Regions from separate parts of the Paenibacillus sp. J22TS3 genome, predicted to be linked through region 3. Evidence: riboswitches for the same ligand, from Rfam matches in the RefSeq annotation. Region 3 holds a riboswitch; each other region holds the start of a gene.
What was found. Region 3 has a riboswitch for thiamine pyrophosphate ahead of KJS63_RS00920 (thiamine phosphate synthase). Riboswitches for the same ligand answer to the same signal wherever they lie in the genome.

Region 1 (7,681 bases), on a different contig from region 3:
CCACGGCCCGTCGGTCTCAGCCATCACGAGATGGCGGGGATAGACCCTGGCTAGCTCATTAATCTCCTTCTCATACAGGAGATCGGGGGTGAACGAAATGTAATAGCCTGCGTCCGCCATACGTTTGACGGTATGGGAAGCGCCCTTGAACCAGTGGAAATGCGCTTTGCTGATGCCATGCTTCTCCAGAAGATCGCAGACGAGGTCGGCGTCTTCATATACGGCATGGAGCACTACCGGCTTCCCATGCCGGGCGGCAAAAGCAAGCAGGCTGTCCAGCAGCCGGATGTATGGCTCAAGCTCGAAGGTCTCCCCGCGTTCCAACGCCTCCAGGCGGGAATAATAGGGGAGGCCGATTTCGCCGACAGCGGTCATGTCGCCTGCGCGTTCTTCCATCCAGGCCAGCAGCTTGCGGATGTCGCCTTCGGCAGGAACCGGCTGCTCGGGATGATGGCCGTACGCAGGGCGGGCTACGCCTGGATACTGCCTCGCAAGGGCCTCGTTCTCCCGGCACGATTCCAGGTGCATGGATACCGCGATAACGGATTCAATACCACTCGTCGCAAGCTCGCTGAGCAGTCTTTTCCGGTCGGGCTCTTCATATAAATCCAGGTGAATATGGGCATCGATTAGAGGCTGCATCACCCTACGCTCCCTTCGCGCATCTTGCGCTGCTCTTCCCGCATGTAGCCGGTCAGTTCCCGCTTGAGCCGGTTGAAGGCCGGGTCCTCGATCAGCTCCTCCCGGCGCGGCCGGGGGAAGGGAACCTTCACCGAATGCAGGACGGAGGCCGGCCGGCTGGAGAACAAATATACCGTATCGGACAGCAGAAGAGCCTCTTCAATGTTATGGGTGATGAACAGGACGGAGCGTTTGTTCTCCTCCCACATATCCAGCAACCAGTGCTGCATATCGCTGCGGGTCAAGGCATCCAGCGCGCTGAACGGCTCGTCCAGGCACATCACTTCCTGGCGGCTGAGCAGTCCCCGCAGGAAGGAGGCCCGCTGCTGCATGCCGCCGGACAGCTTGTGCGGGTAAGCCTGCTCGAAGCCGCCGAGACCGGCCCGGATGAGCCACTTCTTCGCCTCCTGGCGGGCTTCCTTCAGCGGTACGCCGGCAACTTCAAGCGCAAGAATCACATTGTCCTCGATCGTCCGCCACGGGAAGAGCGCAGGCTGCTGCGGCACATAGCTGATATGCCCTTTGCTACCGGTAACATCGGCCCCTTGCAGCAGAATTTGCCCTTGGTCGGGCTTCGCAAGACCTCCGACAATATGGAATAAGGTGCTCTTGCCGCTGCCGGAAGGCCCCACGATAGATACGAACTCACCCGGAGCCACGGACAGCGAGACATCTTGGAGAACGGGGAGCTGCTGTTTGCGTTCCCGGAAGCTTTTGTAGATGCCCCGGATTTCCAGCGCGGGAGTGTCTGGGCTTCCTTCTTGGATTGTGACATCGCTCATCTTCATAACTCCTTATTTATTTGTTTGGTCGGGTTTGTAACGGATCAGCCATTTCTCCAGCAGAACGATCAGCGTGAACATCAGGAGACTCATCAGGACGATGATCATAATGGCCACAAAGATCCGGTCTGTCCTGAAGGATGACTTCTGCATCATCAGATACTGGCCAATGCCTGTGCCGCTCCCAATCCATTCAGCAATAATCGCTCCCATGACACTATAAGTGGAAGCAATCTTAATCCCGGACAGGATGGAGGGAAGCGCGTAGGGCAGTTCCAGCTTGCGGAAAATCTGTCCCCGGCTTGCGCCAATCATGCGCATGTAATTCAGCATAATATGGTCTGTTCTGGACAGGCCGTCTATGGCGGCCACCGCCACCGGGAAGAAGCAGACCAGAGTGATGATAATCAGCTTCGGGGTGAGGCCGAAGCCGAACCATACAACAAGCAGCGGAGCCAGCGCAATGGTGGGAATGTTCTGGCTGAGAATAATCAGGGGATAGAAGGCTGATTTCAATAACGGAATGAAATGAAGGACAAAAGCAAGAATCAGACCAACCGCCACGCCAATGACCAGCCCTAGAACCGTCAGCTGGAGTGTGGACACCGTCTTCACCCACAGATTTTCGGGATTCACGGCCGCTTCTCTGGCGATGTCGGAAGGAGCCGGGAGCAGCCATTTGTCAATGCCAAGCGTGGAGACCGCCGCCTGCCAGACGATGATAAACAAGATGACCGCCACAAGGGGCGGCCATACAGTTCTAAACCATGATCTCACGGACGGTATTTCTCCGTCAGCTTATCCATACTCGCTCCTTCCGGCGTGTATAGAATCTTGATCTGGGAAATAATGCTTGGGCTGCCGAACTCGATAACAGCCTCATTCATTTTCTTAACGATATCCAGCAGCTCGTCAAGCTCCCCTTCCATCGTCGTCTCCAAGGCGTTAACCTGATGTTTCACACCGGAGGCTTGAATGACTTCAATCGCCCGGTCCACATAGGGGATCACGTCTTCACCGCCTGGAGTCTTCGGAATAATCTGAACACTGAGCAGTGTATTTGCCATTGTAATCTTCCTTCCTGGTTATTTATTTGGCTGCGGGCAGATAATCGTTCGTATAGGCCTTGCTTACCTCAAGCGGCTTGTCGAGCAGCTTGTGCTCATACATCCAGTCGGAATAGTTCTTCCAGACAGATTCCTTCTGCTCTCCCCAGCGCGGCGCATCATCCTTATAGCGGGGGCTGAGCCATTTCTGGCTGGCCATGACCAGCTTCTCATCCAAGTCCGGCGCGGCCTTCAGCAGAATCTTGGCAGCTTCCTCCGGATGGTCAATCGCATATTGATATCCTTTTGAAGTGGCACTCATGAACGCCTTAACCATTTCCGGATCCCCAGAGATCACTTTCTCGCTGGAGGCAATCACCGGAGTGTAGTAATCAAGCTTCTCGGAGTAGTCTTTAACATAGAGCATGTCGAGCGGTTCCCCGCGAAGCTGGGCTTCAATTCCGGTCCAGGCGTAATAAATCCAGGCGAAGTCGATATCCCGCTTCACGGCGGTGAAATAGTCAGCATCCCCCATGTTGATGTTGGTTACCTTGCTGACGTCGGCACCTTGAAGCTCCATAATGGACTTCATCACGGCTTGTTCTACTGGTGAACCCCAGCCGCCGTATTTTTTGCCTTCAAAATCCTTCGGTGACTTGATCTTGCGGTCAACGGGTGCCGCAAAGCCGGACGTATTGTGCTGAATCACAGCCGCCAGGGAGACCAGAGGCACATTTTGCGTTCGGGCCTGGGTAATGCTCTCCTGATAGCTGACACCGAACTCCGCCGCGCCCGAAGCAACCATATTATCCGCAGAGCCGCTTCCCGGCTGAATAATGTCCACATTTAGTCCAGCATCCTTATAGTAACCGAGCTCTTTGGCAACATAGAGCCCTGTATGGTTCGTATTGGGGGTCCAGTCCAGAACCACCTTGATGTTTTTCTGCTTGGCCGGTTCGGTGGATGTTGCGGTCTTGCCGGCGCTGGTGTCCGCATTATCCGTTTGTTTCGAAGCTCCGCAGCCTGCCGCGGTCATCACAATCAGACAGATCAGCAGGAGCAGGCCCCAGGTTTTCTTGTTCAATTGAATCTCTCCTTACCTCAATTTGAATCCCGACTTACTCTCCAACAGCCTAATCAATAACATGAATCTGCATATAGGATTAGAGCGGGGAAGCCGCGTCTAATTCCACATAAATAAAGACAAGGCGCCCTGGACAGGACGCCTTGTATGCGTATGAAAGAATGGGTAACCATACTTTTCTCGTTCCTACGCTGGCATTATCCAGATCAGGTATACGGGTTAGTATCTTTGGGATACACTCTCAGCCGGCCGAATTCCAGCTCCCCGGGTCTATGAAGTTAAGCGGGTGGTACTGCTAGGAGTATTATAGTCCCACCCCTGCGGTCTTGTAAAGGAAGGAAGACGGTTCAGCAGGCTGTGAACAGGGTACACTAACGTTGTGTGGTATATGGATGAAGCTTCCATAGTTATGCCATGTCTTTAATTTACTATAGAAAGGGAGCAGACAATCATGGATCGTCAGCAGTTGGAATCGAAGATCGAACAGGCATTACAGGCTAACAAATTTGGTTCACTGGCAACCGTTGAGAACGGTGGCCCCAAGGTTCGTTATATGGCCATCTACCATGAGGGACTCAGCATATATTTGGCTACTGACCGAAAGACACACAAGGTGGAAGAGCTTAAGAATAACCCGAAGGCAGCCCTGCTGTTAGGCTATGAGCAGGGAGGAACGGGTGACGTGGTGGAGATTGAAGGGGAGGCATCGGTAAGTGATGCTCAGGACTTAAAGTCAAAGGTATGGAGGGATGACTTCAAGCCTTATCTTAGCGGACCGGATGATCCTGATTATGTGGTGATTAAGCTTACTCCATCCAGGATTGAATTTGCAGCCAAGGGTTCGGACAGACAGGTATGGGCAGCGGACAAGTAATACACATAGATCCATCAAGCCCGGGACAATCTCCGGGCTTTTCTTATGTTCTAGCGCTGCAGATCTAGCCTTGAAAAAGGAGGGCTCTGTTCTTAGATTACCTTCGAAAAATAGTTGTCAAGACCTAGGTATTACGTCCTGTGCATGATATAATGAACTCGACATAATTCGGCAAAAAGTGCCAAGGGGGATTTTTATGATCTGTAGCAGCTGCAGCGTTCAGGGGCCAATTGAGGATAAGGGAGTCATTTCACTGCGCCCGGCATCAGCCGAGCTCGTTTCGTTGTTAAGACAAGACGGGTTCACCCCGATCTGTGATCCGGATGCATGCCGGGTGTCTTACTGCTCAAGAGCCGAGCTGCTTCAGCTGCTTCGGTCTGTACGCCGATCTGCGCTGGCGGACAAGACAGAAGTTTACGTGAACATTGAAGGTTCTAGTAAGCAGGGTGACCGATGGGTATGGGCATCCTTGCCTCAAATGGAGGCTCGCTTCAAACATAATGATGTCGTTGATATTATTGTCGGCAAGCGATTCACCAGTCATATGCAGCCCATCGTAAGTGCTGCGGAAGAGGTGATTGGCTTTGAATTTCTCCTACGTCCTTCGCAAATCCAGTATCCATTCAATCCGTTCGAGCTGTTCGAGATTGCGCGGGAGACTGGGCTTCATTCCTTTCTTGACCGGGCCGCCCGTATCTCAGCCATTGAGCTGAGCGCGCAGTATCTTCCCCACGGCTTAAAAAGATTCATCAATTTTCTTCCGTCCTCCATCTATAATCCAAAATACTGTCTTACCCATACCTTTGCAGCAATCGAGAGGCTCTCGCTGAATCCAGCTGACTTTGTGTTTGAAGTAGTGGAGACAGAGCAGATCCATAATATGACGAACCTGCTGGACATTTTCACAGAATATAGGAGAAACGGGATTTCGGTAGCTCTGGACGATGTAGGGTCCGGTTATTCCACACTGGAAGAAATGACCCGCCTTAAACCGGATTACGTTAAGATTGACCGGGGGCTGGTCGGTGGCTGCAGCCGAGATCGCCTCAAACAGCAGGAGATCCTGAATATCATTGAAAGGGCCCAGGATTTTGGCGGTCAGGTGCTCGCTGAAGGAATTGAAGAACGTGAAGATTTTGAGTTCTGCTGTACTTATGGCGCCTCGCTCGCCCAGGGATATCTGTTCGGCAGACCGATGCCGCAGCCCCCGCAGAAGCTGATGCCCAGCTCTGCCTAATCAACGGAGATTCCAGCCGTATGGATAGGATAATCGCACTTCGCTGAAGGGCTCTGAACAGGAGCCTTTTTATTTCCAGTTTTTCCATAAGGTGCGGGTGATTATTTGCTTTTTGCTGGAAAAAGGATTATAATTAGGTTAAGTTAAGTCTTGAAGCGATATTCTCATATTGAAAAGAGTGTCACTTGTTACGGTTGGAACTTTTTTCAATGTGTGAATTTTTTTTTACGGAAAAAAGGAGCATATTAATTTTTTTCTACTTTTAGGGAGGCTACCCCAAATGGAAACAGGTACAGTTAAATGGTTTAATGCTGAGAAAGGCTTTGGCTTCATCGAAGTTGAAGGCGGCAACGATGTATTCGTGCATTTCAGCGCTATTACTGGCGAAGGCTTCAAGACGCTTGACGAAGGACAGCGCGTACAATTCAACGTTGTACAAGGCAACCGTGGACCGCAAGCTGAAAACGTTGTAAAACTGTAACGCAAACCATACTGCCCTTAACGTGTGCGTTGAGGGCAGTTTTTTCTTTTTTTCTTGAGAGGTAGGAAGGAATAAAAGGAGGATAATCATGAATTATCGGAAGAAAACGTTAGAAGAAATTCCTGAGGAGATCACGCCGATTTGGTCCTGTACCAATGATAGTTGCAACGGATGGATGAGGGATAATTTTGCGTTTGACTATACTCCTGCTTGCCCTCTATGTTCGTCTGAGATGGAGAAGAGCACTAAGATGCTTCCCCAACTCGTAAACAACAATGCTGATATGAAATCCCTCAAGAAGGGTGTTCAGATCGATCAATAGGTTATCGTGTGAACACAGCAAGGGGCCGTCAAGTGACGGCCCCTGTTTTTGTGCAGGAGTCCGGTTTGTGTTCAAACGCTTCGAGAGCGAACGTTGCTCCATCGCAGACATGAACGAGACCTGTCAAGCAGTTGGTTTTGGATTTCTTGAGAGCATTCCAGAGCCACCTCGTCTGCGTATTTTAATGTTGTCTCTGTAACTTACAGGTTAACTGCGCTGGAACAGCTCAATCCACTCTCGTTCAGGTCCATAAATAAAGAAGTAGCGGTGTCCGTTGGGTAGAGTTGTTATTTCCGTATCTATAAATTTAACGCCGTCGATCGCCTGAATTCTCCGGAATTCCTCTTCAATATCAGACACTGTGATTGCAAAATGGTGCACGGTTGCCTCCGAAGGCAGCTTGTCGCTATAGCCCTGGATAAGCTCAATTTCGGTCTCCTCACTTCCTCCATAGCCGAGGAAAGCAAGTTTAAATACCCCGTTCGTATGGAGTAATGTGCCCTTTAGCTCCAGCCCCAGCACACTCGTATAGAAACGGGTGGAAGTCTCAATATCCCGCACCACGATTCCAACATGATCAATTCTCCGTTGTCTCATATGTATCCTCCTCCTTGAGCTTATAAATTACTAACGATTATGAGATTTTGAAAGCTTACCTGTCAAGTAGGAATAATCAGATAAGTTTTCCGGTAACCTCTATATACAAAGAGGCGGCTTCTTTTGCTCTGATTTGTTTGTTGTTTGGTGCGGGATTTCGCCAGAGCCGCGGAGAGGCGAACGACCCGCGGTCAAGCGCTAGCGTTCACCTTTGGTTTTGGATTTCATCCGCTGGAAATAATTCGAGAAATCCGAAACCAACAGCGATGGGAGTGGGCGTTCGTTCTCGGAGCCTTTCGAACACAAACAAAACTCCTAAACACAGAACAAGGGGCTATCCATTTAAGGATAACCCCTTGTTTGTATCTATCCGTTACTCCACAGGGATTCGATCCTTGAGGAGGGTCTGATAATGTTTCCACATGAACAAGCGCCAGCGCGTAATCATTCCATAAGCAAGAAGGAAGAAAAGCGCGCCTGTCTGCGGCACCGAGACGTATTGTTCAATAAATTCGTGAAGAAGCATACGGACCGCCAGCAGGCCGAGCAGGACAACGATGAAGCTCCGCGAACGCTG
Region 2 (7,681 bases), on a different contig from region 3:
GGCGATAGCAGCTGCAGGACGCATGGAGGACAAGCTTCGGATCAGCTGCAGCCTGTCTTTGATTTTGGCGAGCTGAAAGTCCTTCAAGCCGGATAGGGTTAGCAGATGAACAAGCGGCCCTTTCTTGGCCCGCTGGGATTCCTGCTGCACAATATGGGACATGCCGCGCTCCCGATTGATGTAGAGCGTGGGCAGCACACTTTCCATGGCTGTAAAGTCCCTGCGGTTCAGCCCCAGCCTTAGATGGTCCACCAGCGGAAGAACCAGGGCATTCTCATAGAGCAGCTGGCCATCCCCGTATTCAATGTACGGGATCTCCCGGATCATCAACTGCTCCAGGATAGCCCGATTGTTGCTGGATGATCTGTAGAGGATGGCGTAGTCGCCGTAGGACCGTTTTCCAGTGAGAACCTCATGTTCAATCCGGTCGAGCGCATGGCGGGCTTCCTCGTCACTCGACAGCGGGCGGGTGTACACCGGGCTGCCTGGGCCGGATTTGGCGGCTCGCAGAGTTTTGCTGCGGCGCAGTTTATTATGCCGGATTACTTCATTGCCGAGACCAACGATCCGCGCTCCCGAGCGGTAATTAATATCCAAGGTAATTACCTTGGCGGAAGGATACGTCTGTTCAAATTTTAAAATATACTCGCTGCGCGCCCCGTTGAAGGAGTAGATCGTCTGGTCGTCGTCTCCCACCACCATCAGATGGTTCTGCGGGGCGGCGATCATTTTTACCAGCTCATATTGAAGGTGGTTCGTATCCTGGAACTCATCTACCATGATATAGCGGAACCGGTCCTGCAGCGTCTTTAGCAGAGCGGGATTGTTCTTGAGCATGCGATAAGCCAGGATCAGGACATCATCGAAATCCATTTTCTCGTGATCCAGCTTCCACTGTTCATATTGGAGGAGAATCCGTTTGATCTCCCGTTCGGTGACACTGTCTTCGGGTATATCCTGAATGTCGGTTAGACTCGTTTTGTAGGAGGAGAGGACGGATAACAACGTCTCCGGCTGATAGGCGTCCTGCAGTCCCATCTCCCGCATTATCTGTTTTAATAAAATATGCTGTCTGCGCATTTCGTTCCAGATTTCCAGTTCATTTCCCTGTCTGCGGATCAATTGAAGGAAGAAGGAGTGGAAGGTTCTGGCCTGAAGCAGCCGGATATCGTGGGGGTGGATGCCCGGAAGAACCGCGATACGGTCTCTCATCTCCGCCGCAGCCTTGCTGGAGAAGGTCAGGAGCAGGATCTCCCTTGGGTCGACTCTTCTTACCGAGAGCAAATAGCCCGTCCGGCAGATAAGAACGGAGGTTTTGCCTGATCCGGCTCCGGCCAGCGTAAGCAGCGGCCCTTGAAAGTGCCGGACAGCAGAAATTTGCGGTGGATTCAGCAGAATACCGCTTGCTTCAAGCGTGCGGAAATACGCCGCATCGGGTTCACCTGGACCGACGATGTCACGGCTGGTCCGCTCGGCGGCGATCCGGGCTTCCGGTATGTTCCGGCGGGCCGCACCCGCGGGAAGTGTATTGTAAATGGATTCACCCATGTCATTCACCTTTATCTTTTTATTCAGCTTAAAAGCATACCTCTATTCTTCCAAACATACAATAGAAGAGGGCTGGGAAGAGAGGCGGGAAGCTAGCTGGGAAAATGGCCAGATAGAGAGTTGAAGGCGGGCTTGCAGCAGCATTGGACTCTCAGTAACCTTAGCTTGCAGCAGCATAGAACTCCCGGTTATCTTGGCTTGGCAGCAACACGGAGTCTCTCAGTCACCGTAGCTTGAAGCAATACAGACCCTCAACCATCCCAGCTTGAAGCACTCCAGACTCTATCGTTGTAAATCTATCATAATTGGGTTAAGATGGTACCGACAACTGCATATCAAGCGGGAGCTCAAGGTTTGGGCTGAGAGGATAGGAATTCCACTATCGACCGTTATACCTGATCTGGGTAATGCCAGCGGAGGAATTGAAATGGACGAAGCTGTCCGCTTCAAGAGACCATTTATTTTATAAACACATGATTGTACCGGTACGATGCGCGTATATTCCGGCTCTGTAATGGGGCAGGATGCAGCAGCCAGCCGGGCTTCCAAGTGTGAAATAAGACCGGTCTTGTTTTGTCCATACACTCGCTTGGCCTTTCTCGGATACACAAAGAGGAGGCTTTTTTTGTTATGAGTAAAGAAACGATGCAGCTTCAAACTTCATCCCTTCCGGGCAGCCGCAAGGTATATATTGAGGGACCGCGCCCAGACATCCGTGTGCCGATGCGGGAGATTGCCCTTAGTCCAACTTCGGACAGCTATGGAAGTCATGAGAATGCACCGGTCCGTGTGTATGATACGAGCGGCCCTTATTCCGATACCGATGCGGTAACGGACATTACGAAGGGGCTGCCGCAGGGACGCCGCTCCTGGATTCTGGAACGTGGTGATGTGGAGGAGTATGAAGGACGGCAGATCAAGCCGGAGGACAACGGTTATCTGGAAAATGATCCAAGAGCCAATATGCAGCAGTTCCCTTCAAACGGACAACGTCCACTGCGGGCAAAGCCGGGACGCAACGTCACCCAGATGCATTACGCCCGCCAAGGGATCATCACGCCGGAGATGCAGTATATCGCCATCCGCGAGAATGTCTCCGCAGAATTTGTCCGGGACGAGGTCGCTCGCGGCCGCGCCATCATTCCAAGCAATATCAATCACCCGGAGAGTGAGCCGATGATTATCGGGCGTAATTTCCTAGTGAAAATCAATGCGAACATCGGGAACTCCGCGGTGGGCTCTTCTATTAAGGAGGAAGTGGAGAAGATGACCTGGGCGACCAGGTGGGGGGCGGATACGATCATGGATCTGTCTACCGGCAAGAACATTCATACTACCCGCGAGTGGATTGTCCGTAATTCTCCTGTTCCGATCGGCACAGTACCGATCTATCAGGCGCTGGAGAAGGTGAACGGCAAGGCGGAAGACCTCTCCTGGGAAGTATACCGGGATACCTTGATTGAGCAGGCCGAACAGGGCGTGGACTATTTCACCATTCATGCGGGTGTGCTTCTCCGCTATGTGCCGCTTACTGCAAAACGGCTGACAGGCATTGTCTCCCGTGGCGGTTCTATTATGGCGGCGTGGTGTCTGGCCCATCATGAGGAGAACTTCCTGTATACCCACTTCGAGGAAATCTGCGAAATTATGAAAGCCTATGATATCGCATTCTCCCTTGGAGACGGCCTGCGTCCGGGATGTATCGCGGATGCGAATGATGAAGCCCAGTTCGCGGAGCTGGAGACGCTCGGCGAGCTGACCCAAATCGCCTGGAAGCATGACGTGCAGGTCATGATTGAGGGGCCAGGGCATGTGCCGATGCATCAGATTAAGGAGAACATGGATAAGCAGCTGGAAATCTGTGACGAGGCCCCTTTCTATACGCTTGGCCCGCTGACCACAGACATTGCCCCGGGTTATGATCATATTACTTCGGCCATCGGCGCAGCGATGATCGGATGGTTCGGTACCGCGATGCTCTGTTATGTCACGCCGAAGGAGCATTTGGGACTGCCTAATAAGGAAGATGTGCGGGAAGGCGTGATCACGTACAAAATCGCTGCCCATGCCGCCGACCTGGCCAAAGGTCATCCGGGAGCTCAAGACAGAGATAATGCGCTATCCAAAGCACGATTTGAATTCCGGTGGAGGGATCAGTTCCATCTGTCGCTTGATCCGGAGCGGGCGATGGAGTACCACGATGAGACGCTCCCGGCTGAAGGGGCCAAGACGGCGCATTTCTGCTCCATGTGTGGTCCGAAATTCTGCAGCATGCGGATCACCCAGGATATTCGCCAGTATGCGAAGGAGAACGGACTGGATAGTGAAGACGCGATCCAGGAAGGGATGGAATTGAAGGCCAAGGAGTTTAAGGAAGCTGGAAGTGTGATCTACAAATAATAGATTTTAATGTAGTATAGTAGAGATAGAACAAGCCCGAGATAGGTTAATGAATGGTACGAGACGTAAGCGCCGGAAGCTGGTTTACAAGCCAAGGCGCTGCGTCCAAGGAATGCTGTTCATCCAGGCTCGGGCTTTATATTTTTTTTTTTTTTTGATGAGTCGAATTATGATGTTTATTGTCGATGTTTCTACAAAAATATGGTTAAACACCCGATATAACCATTGATAGGCACTTTAGTCTGCTATAGCAATATAAGTTGAATTCAACTTATCGTCTATTCATCTATCAACAGGAAATAGGGGAGGTAGGGCGGTTGAGCAGCAATAGAATCCGCAAAATGTTGGTGGCCATGCTCTCTGTAGTCTGTATTACGAATGGGGCATGGGGGATAGGGGTTGTCCGGGCCTCAGCCCAGGCAGAGGGCTACTCTCTGCAAAATCCGGCGGAGGATGCAAGTAACAGACAAAATTCTGCTGTTGACGATAAGTCCCGTATTTATAAAGATATCACTTCTCCTCGTCTTGGCAGCGATAGCTCAGTTATGAGCTTCCTGGGCGAGAACAAGGAGCTTACTCAGCTGTCGGACCCGCAACGGAACTTGCGGCTCCTCAGCAAGAAGAAGGATAAGGCGCAGATGACCCATTTCCTGTATCAGCAGCAGGTTCAGGGCATTCCAGTGTACGGCAAGTATATTCGTGTCCATCTGGATGAGAATCAGCAGGTTGAGGAGGTGGCCAGCCGGACAGAATCGGAGAACGAGGTAATGCCGGACGATTTGACGGCTGCCATCAGCTCCGGGCAGGCTATTGCCGCGATGAAAGGCTGGGTTGAGGAGAAGGAGGGGACATCCATCAGCTGGGGAACCGGTTCGTCTGCTTCCGGGCAGATGATGCTGAATATCTCCGGGCCCTCAGCCAAGCTGATGATTTACCCGGTGAATGAGGTCTATCGCCTCGTTTATGAGGTGAACTTAATGTACCTTATCCCCCATCCGGGCAAGTGGACCGGATATGTGGATGCCAACACCGGGGAAGTCATTAACGGGTACAGCATTACCTATCAGGCAAGAAGCATGAATCCGGCGAACGAGGCGGCTGGATCAGGTGTAGGGTACAATCTGGACACGAAATCATTGAATATTTATAAAGATCCTCAGAGTGGTAAGTACCAATTGTCCGATATTACTAAAATCATGTGGCAGCGGTATACCGATACGGACCGGGGGATCTTCACGACAGCATACAGTGGGACCGATGCCCAAGGCGGGATTTACTACAACAATGTAGTAAGTTCCGGTACTTCCTTCTCGGATCGGCAGGCGGTGGATGCCCATTATAACGCAGGCAAGGTTTATGATTATTATTTGAACAAGTTCGGAAGGGACAGCATTAATGGAGCGGGAGGCTCCATTACTTCCGTCGTTCACATTCCTGATCTGTGGAGCAGCTCGAACTACGGGGGGCGCTGGGATAACGCGGCCTGGTTCGGTGGTTATATGCTGTACGGCGATGGCAGCGGATCATCCCGGGGCGGCTTTGACTGCCTGTCCTGCGGTCTCGATGTAGTCGCCCACGAAATGACTCACGGAGTGACGGAGCAGACTGCGAACTTGGCCTACCAGAACCAATCTGGAGCATTGAATGAATCCTTCTCGGATCTGATGGGCGCCTTAATTGAATCCGATGTGGACAAGCAGGATACGAAGTGGTGGCTGATTGGCGAAGATCTTAGATCAGACGGCCGGGCACTGCGCAGCTTGAAGAACCCATCTGATCCCGCCCTGCTGTCTCCGCAGCCGGGGAATATGAAGAACTACGTGGTGCTTCCGAATGATGATAGCCATGATAATGGCGGTGTTCATACCAACAGCGGTATTCCGAATCATGCAGGCTACTTGATGGTAGCCAATTTGGAGCCTCATCTGGGTACCGCTGGAGCTAAGGATGCGGTGGCTTCCATGGCTTACGATGTGCTGATCAATTATTTGGTGAGCAACTCGGATTTCCGGGATGCGGCCAACGGATATGAGAGTGCCGCACAGAATTATGTGAAGGCTCATCCTGAGTACCAGGCTTTGCGACAACAAATTATTCAGGCTGTGACCGGAGCGTGGAATGCCGTGGGAATTCAGACCGCGGACACGGCAGCTCCTGCTTTCGTAGCTGGTTATCCGAAGGCGGGTGTGGTAGCAGACGTATCAGCCCAGGTGCTGGTGAAAGTCGATGAGTCCGCGAAGGTGTACGCCAAGGTGCAGCCGGCTTCCGGCGCCGCTCCAACGGTACAGGAGATAAGGCAGTCCGGGTCGGCGGATGCTTCCGCGAATACAGAGGTCACACTTACCTTCGGTGATCTCAAGCCGAATACAGCTTATGCGGTCTATCTTGCGGCTGTGGATACAACAGGGAATGTGAACAGCCTGCCAGAGCGGGTTGTCTTTACGACCAAGGAACAGGTGCAGCCTTCGGATACGGCTCCGCCTGTATTTACGGCCGGTTATCCGAAGGTGGACGTGGTTACGGATACCTCCGTCCGGCTGCTGGTTAAGACGGATGAGAACGCTGCCGTTTACGCCCTGCCAGTAGCGGAGGGAGAGGCAAAACCAACGGTACAGAAGCTGCAGGAGATGACCCCGGTAACTATTGCGGGAGGTGTTGAATCCGCTCTGTATATGGACAAGCTGCTGCCGGATCAGAACTATGTGATCTATCTGATCGCCAAGGATTCAGCAGGCAATGCCCAAGCTGCTGTAACCGGAGTGCCAGTTCACACCGTACCTTCCTACACAGGCACACCTGTGCTGTCGGTTCTTCAGCCTGTGGTTGAAGAGGACCTGACCAATGAGGGGACCGTCTCCAAGACGGAGTCCGTATATGTGGACCACGGAACCTTTGTGCAGGATATGACCGGGGGAGTGGTGCTGGAGGGGCTGTCGGCAGGACTTGGCTATGAGGTCATGCGCAGCAGTGACCAGCTGCTCTTGATCCGGTTCACCGGCACAGCCGCAAGCCATACGAACGCTGATGATGCGGTCGTTACGATTAAGATTAAGGCCGGATATATTGCCGGTGTTGATAAAGATCTGACAGCGGGGACCTTCCTTCTGGACTTTAATGATCCGGTTCAGGCTCCGGGGAACTCCTCTGGGGGAGGTTCCACAGGGGGGACGGCCCCGGATAATGGCAGCGGCTCCTCTGGCGGATCTTCCGGCGGTGGCAGCTCTGGAGGTACTTCAGGAGACACTTCCGGCGGCAGCAGCCCGGGCGGTTCCTACGGTGGAAGCACTGGGGGTGCTGACAGCGGCAGCCCAGGCAGCGGCTCAGCCGGTGGAGGTGGCGCCTCAGGGGGAGGGGGCAGCAGCTCTGGCGGAGCAGGTGGTGGCGGCGGTGTTCCTGCGCCGACCCCTCCGGCAGTACCTGAGACCCCGGCCGCCCCTGAGGGAACAGGCACGTTTAACAGCACCGCAGCAGGCTTCGAATACGTGCCGGCTACTGGTGAAGTGAAGACCAGCCAGGTGAATGGGCGCCAGCAGGCAGTGCTGGATGTGAGTGCCGATACGGCAAGCCGCGCGGTCAGCCGGATGTCTTCCGGAGCCGCTGTCTGGCAGGTCCGTCTGAACGATAGCGCGGACACCTGGAAGATCACCTATCCGGCGGATGTGCTCCGTCAGGCGGCGGGATTGGCCGGGGCTGTAGTCGAGCTGGATACTCCTGTCGGAAGCTTCGACCTGCC
Region 3 (7,681 bases):
ATACTTCTGCATTAAGGACCGCTGCCCAGGATGGAGGAAGCAGGCTGAACGAAAACGCGCTTCAGGAATACGAGCCGGGTTACGCTTCAACCAAGTTTTTTAGAGCGAATAAGGAGAAGGCGCTGGACTCTTTGCTGTGTACGTTATATATGAACTTCGGTATAGGAGATGACCGGGCGGCTCAAATGGCCCTTCTTACGTATATCCCAGCTGTTGTTGTAATTGATTATGACGGGTACTACATCTACAGCTTTCATAGCTTTCAGAGTTCGGAAGGTGAGGAGTTAGGGGATTATCGCTGGACATCCAAAAAGCCATATGCCTTCTCGGATCAAGCAGGAAATATCGTTCACTTCACATTGGATGAACACATTGCTGTATATCAGGCGTCAGAAAAGAAATGGTTGAAGGGAAGCCGGGATCAACTCGATGAAGAAGGTTCGATTCCACTGCTTCGGGACAAGGATTTGTTTGAGGCGAAAAGACGTACCGTCATTGTTCAGGCTATTGAGGAGGATTTAGCCCGAGTGATGAACAGTCATAATCGCTATGCGTCCAGACTGGGCGTTGACTATACCTTTACCCTGCCAATTATTCCAGGAGAAGAGTGGATCAATACTCTGAATGATATCGGCCTCCTTGTATTCCTCCAGGGAATCCCTATTGGAGATCAGCATTACAATAACTATGGGCTTGGCGGAGGCCGTCTTCTTAAACGGCCGGTAATCTATGGAGGTACTCATCCTGTGAACGGGCTCAAATACTATTATAGGGATACCTGCAAGCAGGAGTTCAAATTGGAGGAGGTATTTACCCACGAGCGGGAAGCTGCTGCTAAGGGTTATTACGAACCCAGGTGCCCCAGTCAAGGAAAAACAAAGTAATAATTGAGAAAAAAATTAGATAAATGTTATAAGACAGTTCGCTGCCCGGTTGCAGTGGTCAGAGTTGAAGTCAATAAAACACCCCTAAGCGTGAAAAGCCTAAGCTCTTCAGCACTTGGGGGTGTTGTCATTACCGGGTTAATAGGTTATTTCAACCTAGGTTATTTCAGCTTCCAGAGGGCTGGAACATTGGATGGCTCCCAGCCAGCGAGGGAAGTATGAGGCTGAAGGCACTCGTATACAGAGCCGTTATAAGTAACAAGTGATCCAACTGTATAGGCTGTGTTAACTGCCCATGCCGGAGCAGCAGAAGCATCAGCAGTCTTGCCGGTTACCGTGCTCGCTGCAGATTGGTTGCCAGCAGCATCAAAGGCATGGACTTTGAAAGTGTAAGATGTATTAGCAGTCAGGCCGGTGACATTATAGCTTGTAGTTGTGCCAGAGACTGTAGCTACCAGGGTTGTACCTTGATAAATACGGTAGCCGGTAACGCCTACATTATCAGTAGAAGCATTCCACATGAGATTGATGCTGGAAGAAGTCGGAGTCCCCATCACATGAAGTCCGCCTGGAGCTGTTGGAGCCACAGTGTCATTGGCCGGAGGAGCATCCGTAGCTACGTTAAGAGTATTGCTTGCAGCTGAAAGATTTCCTGCGGCATCAACGGCCTTTACGCTGAACGTGTAGGCTGTGCTAGGGGTCAGACCGGTTACATTATAGTTCAAAGTTGAGCCAGATACATTAGCAACGACATTGGAGCCATTGAAAACGCGGTATCCTGTCACGCCAACATTATCCGTAGAAGCGCCCCAAGACAGAGATACGCTTGTTGCAGTTTTGGAAGATGCAGTCAGTCCGGTTGGAGCTGTAGGAGCTTGAGTATCGGTAGGGTTGCTGCCGCTGAAGTTAACATCAATTACGTTGTAGAAAGCGTTTGCTGTGTCAGCGATGTCCCATACAGCCAGGATAACATGGTATCCGCTGCGGGCGGGTACATTACAAGTATCTGTGTAAGAGGTTGGAGGCTGCTTGCCGCCATAGTTTACAGAGCAGAATGGAGTCAGGTCGAAGGAATCACGGGTCAGGGCTGCGTTTGGATTCCAGTTTGCTTTAGTGATGTAATATTTCCAGTTGCTTGTGGCATGAGCCGCAGTAAACTTCCAAGTAAAGGTGTTCGTACCGGAAGAAATGTTCACTTTAGTCCAGCGGGATGCCGATTGCTCATCAAGCTTAGGGAACGCTCCGCCAGCACTGGCGATTTTGCCGTCAGCAGGCCCTGCTGCAGGAAAGCCTTTTGGAGCTTCCAAGCTCTGAGGTTCGTACACGATAGCGCCACAGTCGGTGTTCTGGCCAGACTTACACAGAGCGGCACGGCTGGCAGGCCCTTCAACGTAGCCGTGTGCGGATGCTTTGTCCGACAGCAGAATCATGAGGGCTACGGAGAACAGGGTAAAGATAACGACAGCGGCAAGTTTGGATACGGGTGATTGGGATAAACGGATGGATGTCATAAGTTACCTCCTTCGAATTTGGGTTTTTGGTATTGCTGAACGAAGTGTTCTGTTGTCACTCAGATGCGGGTTGACGCTAGAATTACGTTCAGGCTGGTATTGGTATGAATGGGGGATGCCTCAGCTCCTCTCTCTAAATAGAATTTATATAAACTCCTAAGAGTTTATATCAGAAGCAGGTGAAGATTTGAGTGGAAATTACATAAGCATCGAATAACGACATAAGTTGTAAGCGAATACAAAACGTTCGAAATAAAAAGCAACTATATATACAAATATGTAAATAAGGGATTATTTGGATATTAGTTACATAGCAATTGTAACACAAATTTACCAATTTTAAGAGACATTTTTGATAGATTTTGATAAATAAATCGAAGATCTGAATTTCCTGAAGATGTTGTTGCATTTTTATAATGAAATTTGGCTTATGAGGGCAGTGACAGCTGATTAAATTTTGAACACCTTGTTTCAGAAAACCTGGTTCTTATGCTAAAATGAAATCTTGAATGTCCTTTAATTGAGATAAAATTATTAATTATACAGATAGGAGCAGTACTTTTTTATGAGCTTATTAACAGTAGAGAATGTCTCCCATAATTTCGGGGACCGCACATTGTTTAAAAATGTCTCTTTCCGCCTGTTGGCCGGAGAGCGCGTGGGTCTGGTGGGCGCAAATGGTGTGGGGAAATCCACACTGATGAATATATTGACCGGGAAGCTGCTTAAAGACAGCGGCAAGGTCGAATGGACTCCCAAGGTCCGTTATGGATATTTGGATCAGCATTCCGTGCTGACTCCGGGCAAGACAGTACGAGATGTGTTGAAAGATGCTTTTCTTCCTCTTCTTGAACTTGAGAAGGAAATGATGGAGATTACGAACAAGATGGGAGATGCCACGCCTGAAGAGCTGGAAGAGCTGCTGGTTCAGATGGGTGACATCCAGGAGCAGCTGGATATCGGCGACTTTTATCTGATTGATGTTAAGGTTGAGGAAATGGCGAACGGTCTGGGTCTATCCGCGATCGGCCTTGACCGTGATGTGTCAGCCCTTAGCGGTGGGCAGCGCACCAAGGTGCTGCTTGCAAAGCTGCTGCTGGAGAAGCCAAATGTGCTGCTGCTCGATGAGCCTACCAACTATCTGGATGTCGAGCACATTCAGTGGCTGACGAACTATTTGCAGAACTATCCTTATGCCTTCATGCTGATCTCCCATGATACGGAGTTCATGAACAAGGTCGTTAATGTCATTTACCATCTTGAATTTGCCAAGCTTACCCGTTATACCGCCAACTATGAGAAATTCCTGGAGATGGCCGACATCAACAAGAATCAACATATTGACGCTTATGAGAAGCAGCAGGAGTTCATTAAGAAGCAGGAAGACTTCATTCAGCGGAACAAAGCCCGCTATTCCACTTCGGGTCGGGCAAAAAGCCGCGAGAAGCAGCTGGAGCGGATTGAGCGTATTGACAGACCTGAAGAAGCTGCCAAGCCGACATTTGGTTTCAAAGAGGCCAGAGCGAGCGGAAAAACGGTGTTTGAAGGCATTGATTTTGAAATCGGTTATACACACGCACTGCTTCCAAAGATGTCGATGATTATCGAACGCGGGGACAAAATTGCAATTGTTGGCTGTAACGGTGTGGGTAAATCAACTTTGCTCAAAACAATACTTGGCAAAATCAAACCGATCAGCGGAAAAATCTATCAAGGTGATTTTCTGTTCCCGGCTTATTTCGAGCAGGAGGTCAAGGCTGAGAACATCACTCCGATTGATGATGTATGGAATGAGTTCTCCCACCTTAACCAACACGAGGTCCGTGCGCATCTTGCCCGCTGTGGTCTCAAGAATGAGCATATTACCCGGCCGCTTAAGGCGCTTAGCGGGGGAGAACAGGCAAAGGTCCGTCTTTGCAAGCTGATGATGCGCGAGACGAACTATATTCTTTTTGACGAGCCTACCAATCACCTGGATGTCGTTGCGAAGGAAGAGCTGAAGCGTGCGCTTAAGGCATTCAAAGGGACTGTGATCCTTGTCTCCCACGAACCTGACTTCTATGAAGATTGGGTGACCAAAACCTGGGACGTGGAAGCTTGGTCAACAAAAAAAGCCTGATTAAAGCTTAACTCAGGTGTAACTCACACTTGTGAACAAGCTTGTTCATGAAATTAGGGTTCAATCTGTTTCCAAAACATGTTACACTGTCATTAACTTAATAGTTACACACTAGGGGGGCCAAATTCGGCTGAGATGGAAGCTTTAAGCATCCGGACCCTTTGCACCTGATCTGGGTTATACCAGCGTAGGGAAGTGGTAATCGTGATGGAACCAGCATTCCACCAGCTTAGCTTAGCAATGCAAGTCATTCAAGCCGGTGTAAGGTGGTCCTCAGAGCTTAGCTTCATTGCTTTGATATACACGTTCAGCCGCTCTCTGCGAGAGCGGCTTTTTTGTGCGCTCTTACAGGCTGCGTTCAATTTATACCGATGGAGAGGAAGCAGCGTATGAACGGTCTGCCTAAGTTTCATGTCATTTCAGATGGAACGAAAGATGTGCCTGAACTTGTTCGGTATGCTATCGCCATTTATCCATATCTTGATGCTTTTCATCTTAGGGAAAAGAGCTGGAGTGCTCATAAGCTGTCTTATGCGGTGGAACAGCTCCTTGAAGCCGGGATGCCTGCGGGCAAACTGTATATCAATGACCGGGCAGATATTGCCAAAGCTTATAAGCTCGGTGGTGTGCAGCTGGGCAGGAAGAGCCTTTCCGCAATCCGCGCCAGGACTGTGGTAGGCAGCCGTACAATGATCGGACGCTCCATCCACAATGCAGAAGAACTGCTGGAGGCGGCCGGTCAGGGAGCAGATTATTGTATTTATGGACACATTTATCCGACATCGTCGAAACAAGGATTAACCGCAAGGGGGCTGCATCAACTTGCTAACCTGTGCGGGCCATCGGCTATTCCGGTAATTGCAATTGGGGGAATCACCCCCGGCAGAGTATCGGAGGTTCTTCAGGCAGGTGCCGATGGGATTGCCGTGATGTCGGGCGTTATGGGCTCGCCAGATCCGGCTGGGGCAGCCGGGCAATATCGGCAGGCATTGCTTAAAGAGACCATCGGTGGTTTATCACGAGAGGAGTTGGAGAGAAAATGAGCAGCAGATATGACGCAGTCATCATCGGCGGCGGAGTAATCGGGTGCTTTCTTGCTTATCAGTTAACCAAGCGGGGCAAGAAGGTCGCCCTTGTGGAACAGGGGGAGTTGGCTTCGGGGGCTTCCGGGGCGGCAGCTGGCATGCTGGCTGCGGATTGTGAGCATTTCGAGCATCCAGAGCTTAAGAGCATGGCCCGGCTCAGCCGCGATGCTTTTCCTTCCGTCATCCGCGAGCTGCGGCAGCTTAGCGGTATCGACGCTGGTCTGAACGAGCGGGGGTTCCTCGTTCCGGCAAGAGACGGCCAAGAAGCGGAGGAGCTGCATGCTGTCATGCTGGCTGATTGCTCCGGCGAATGGTGGAGGCCCGAGAAGCTGCAGGCGGCAGAGCCTGCCCTGTGCAAAGCACTTCATGGAGCGGTTTACAGGGCAGAGGAGACCCAGCTGCTTCCTGGCAGACTTACGGAAGCTCTAGCGTACAGCGCTCAGAGCAAAGGAGCAGAACTCCTGCTGCAGACTAAAGCTGCGGAGATTCGTGAGATCAACGGCTCGGTTCAAGGGGTTATGACATCCAGGGGATTCCTGGAGTGTGAGCAGGCTGTACTTGCCGGGGGCTGGCAGATGGACCAGCTGCTTCAGCCATTGGGGCTAACGCTTCCCCTTGAGCCGGTTAAGGGTGAGATCGTGGAGGTCCATTCCGAATCACCGCTGCTCACACATACGCTGTATGCCCGCAATGTGTACATCGTTCCCAAACCAGGAAATAAGCTGTGGCTTGGAGCAACCAGTTATCCAGGGGATCGTTCGTCTGGAGTTAGGGCTGACAGCGTGCATAAGCTGTTAAGCGCAGGCTCGGAGTACATACCTGAAATCCGGTTCAGTCAATTTATCAGAGCCTGGTCTGGACACAGGCCGAAGACACCCGACGGACTTCCGTATCTGGGTGGATTTTCAGGGATTCACGGACTTTACGCTGCAGCCGGACACTACCGTAACGGAGTGCTGATGAGTGCGGTAAGCTCAAGCATCCTGGCTAATGTAATGGAGGGAATTGCCCCACCCGGGATCAATCTTGAGCCCTTCAGTCCGGACCGTTATCAGAGACAGAGGGAAGGGGAAATGGTGCTGTGAAGATTCGGATCAATGGTCAGATCATGACGTTAGACCAGGAAATCAGAACGGTGCACGATCTTCTGGAAAGCTTGGATTTGGGTGTCAAAACCGTGGTGGTGGAGCAAAACCATGACATTCTGCACCAGGATCAGCATGAAGAGGCTTTATTGTCGGATGGGGATTCCATAGAAATTGTACATTTTGTAGGAGGCGGTTAATGATGTTAACAATTGGATCACATGAGTTCCACTCCCGTTTGCTGCTGGGAACCGGAAAGTTTGCTGACTTAGATGTACAGGGGCAGGCGGTTGAAGCCTCCGGGACGGAAATATTAACCTTTGCGGTACGCAGATTGAATCTATCCAACCCGCGTGAGGAGCATTTTCTCGAACGCCTTGATTTGAAGCGTTACACACTGCTGCCGAATACAGCGGGTGCCGAGAACGCAGAGGAGGCGGTGCGAATAGCCAAACTCGCGAAAGCATCCGGACTTTGTGATATGATCAAGGTTGAGGTCATCGGAGATCCCCGTACGCTGCTTCCTGATCCGCTGGAAACCTGGAAAGCGTGTGAAATACTCCTTGAGGAAGGATTTATAGTTCTACCTTATATTTCTGATGATGTTATTCTGGCCAAAAGACTTCAGCAGCTCGGTGTGCATGCCGTTATGCCGGGAGCTTCACCCATCGGGGCAGGACGTGGGATCGTCAATCCGTTTAATCTTGAGCTGATTATTGAACAGGCCGAGGTGCCGGTGATTGTGGATGCGGGCATTGGTTCACCAAAGGATGCCGCTTATGCCATGGAGCTTGGAGCGGATGGTGTGCTTCTCAATTCGGCCGTTTCGGGTGCGGCTGATCCAGTGAAGATGGCTGAAGCGATGAAGCTGGCGGTACAGGCCGGACGCTTGGGGTTTGAAGCGGGGCGGATTCCGGTAAAAAGATATGCTGCGGCAAGCAGTCCGCAGGAAGGGATGATTACAACATGAATGAAGAGGAACGCGGTTCTGCCGGTT

Region 1: linked by a shared signal. The riboswitch ahead of KJS63_RS18840 (ABC transporter substrate-binding protein) and the one ahead of KJS63_RS00920 (thiamine phosphate synthase) in region 3 are both predicted to bind thiamine pyrophosphate.
Region 2: linked by a shared signal. The riboswitch ahead of thiC (phosphomethylpyrimidine synthase ThiC) and the one ahead of KJS63_RS00920 (thiamine phosphate synthase) in region 3 are both predicted to bind thiamine pyrophosphate.

What each region holds. Positions count from the first base shown of each region.
Region 1 covers NZ_BOSF01000006.1:112,492-120,172, forward strand. The annotation lists gene KJS63_RS18820 (TatD family hydrolase) at 1-642, opposite strand, end outside; gene KJS63_RS18825 (ABC transporter ATP-binding protein) at 642-1,463, opposite strand; gene KJS63_RS18830 (ABC transporter permease) at 1,476-2,240, opposite strand; gene KJS63_RS18835 (thiamine-binding protein) at 2,237-2,530, opposite strand; gene KJS63_RS18840 (ABC transporter substrate-binding protein) at 2,553-3,545, opposite strand; TPP riboswitch at 3,760-3,870, opposite strand; gene KJS63_RS18845 (pyridoxamine 5'-phosphate oxidase family protein) at 4,045-4,467, shown strand; gene KJS63_RS18850 (EAL domain-containing protein) at 4,664-5,704, shown strand; gene KJS63_RS18855 (cold-shock protein) at 5,985-6,185, shown strand; gene KJS63_RS18860 (cold-shock protein) at 6,274-6,507, shown strand; gene KJS63_RS18865 (VOC family protein) at 6,715-7,104, opposite strand; gene KJS63_RS18870 (CcdC family protein) at 7,478-7,681, opposite strand, start outside.
Region 2 covers NZ_BOSF01000009.1:56,871-64,551, reverse strand. The annotation lists gene KJS63_RS22575 (UvrD-helicase domain-containing protein) at 1-1,548, opposite strand, end outside; TPP riboswitch at 1,878-1,987, shown strand; gene thiC (phosphomethylpyrimidine synthase ThiC) at 2,179-3,948, shown strand; gene KJS63_RS22565 (M4 family metallopeptidase) at 4,266-7,681, shown strand, end outside.
Region 3 covers NZ_BOSF01000001.1:198,363-206,043, reverse strand. The annotation lists gene KJS63_RS00935 (hypothetical protein) at 1-884, shown strand, start outside; gene KJS63_RS00930 (lytic polysaccharide monooxygenase) at 1,046-2,395, opposite strand; gene KJS63_RS00925 (ABC-F family ATP-binding cassette domain-containing protein) at 2,961-4,514, shown strand; TPP riboswitch at 4,618-4,725, shown strand; gene KJS63_RS00920 (thiamine phosphate synthase) at 4,904-5,557, shown strand; gene thiO (glycine oxidase ThiO) at 5,554-6,684, shown strand; gene thiS (sulfur carrier protein ThiS) at 6,681-6,884, shown strand; gene KJS63_RS00905 (thiazole synthase) at 6,887-7,654, shown strand; gene KJS63_RS00900 (MoeB/ThiF family adenylyltransferase) at 7,651-7,681, shown strand, end outside.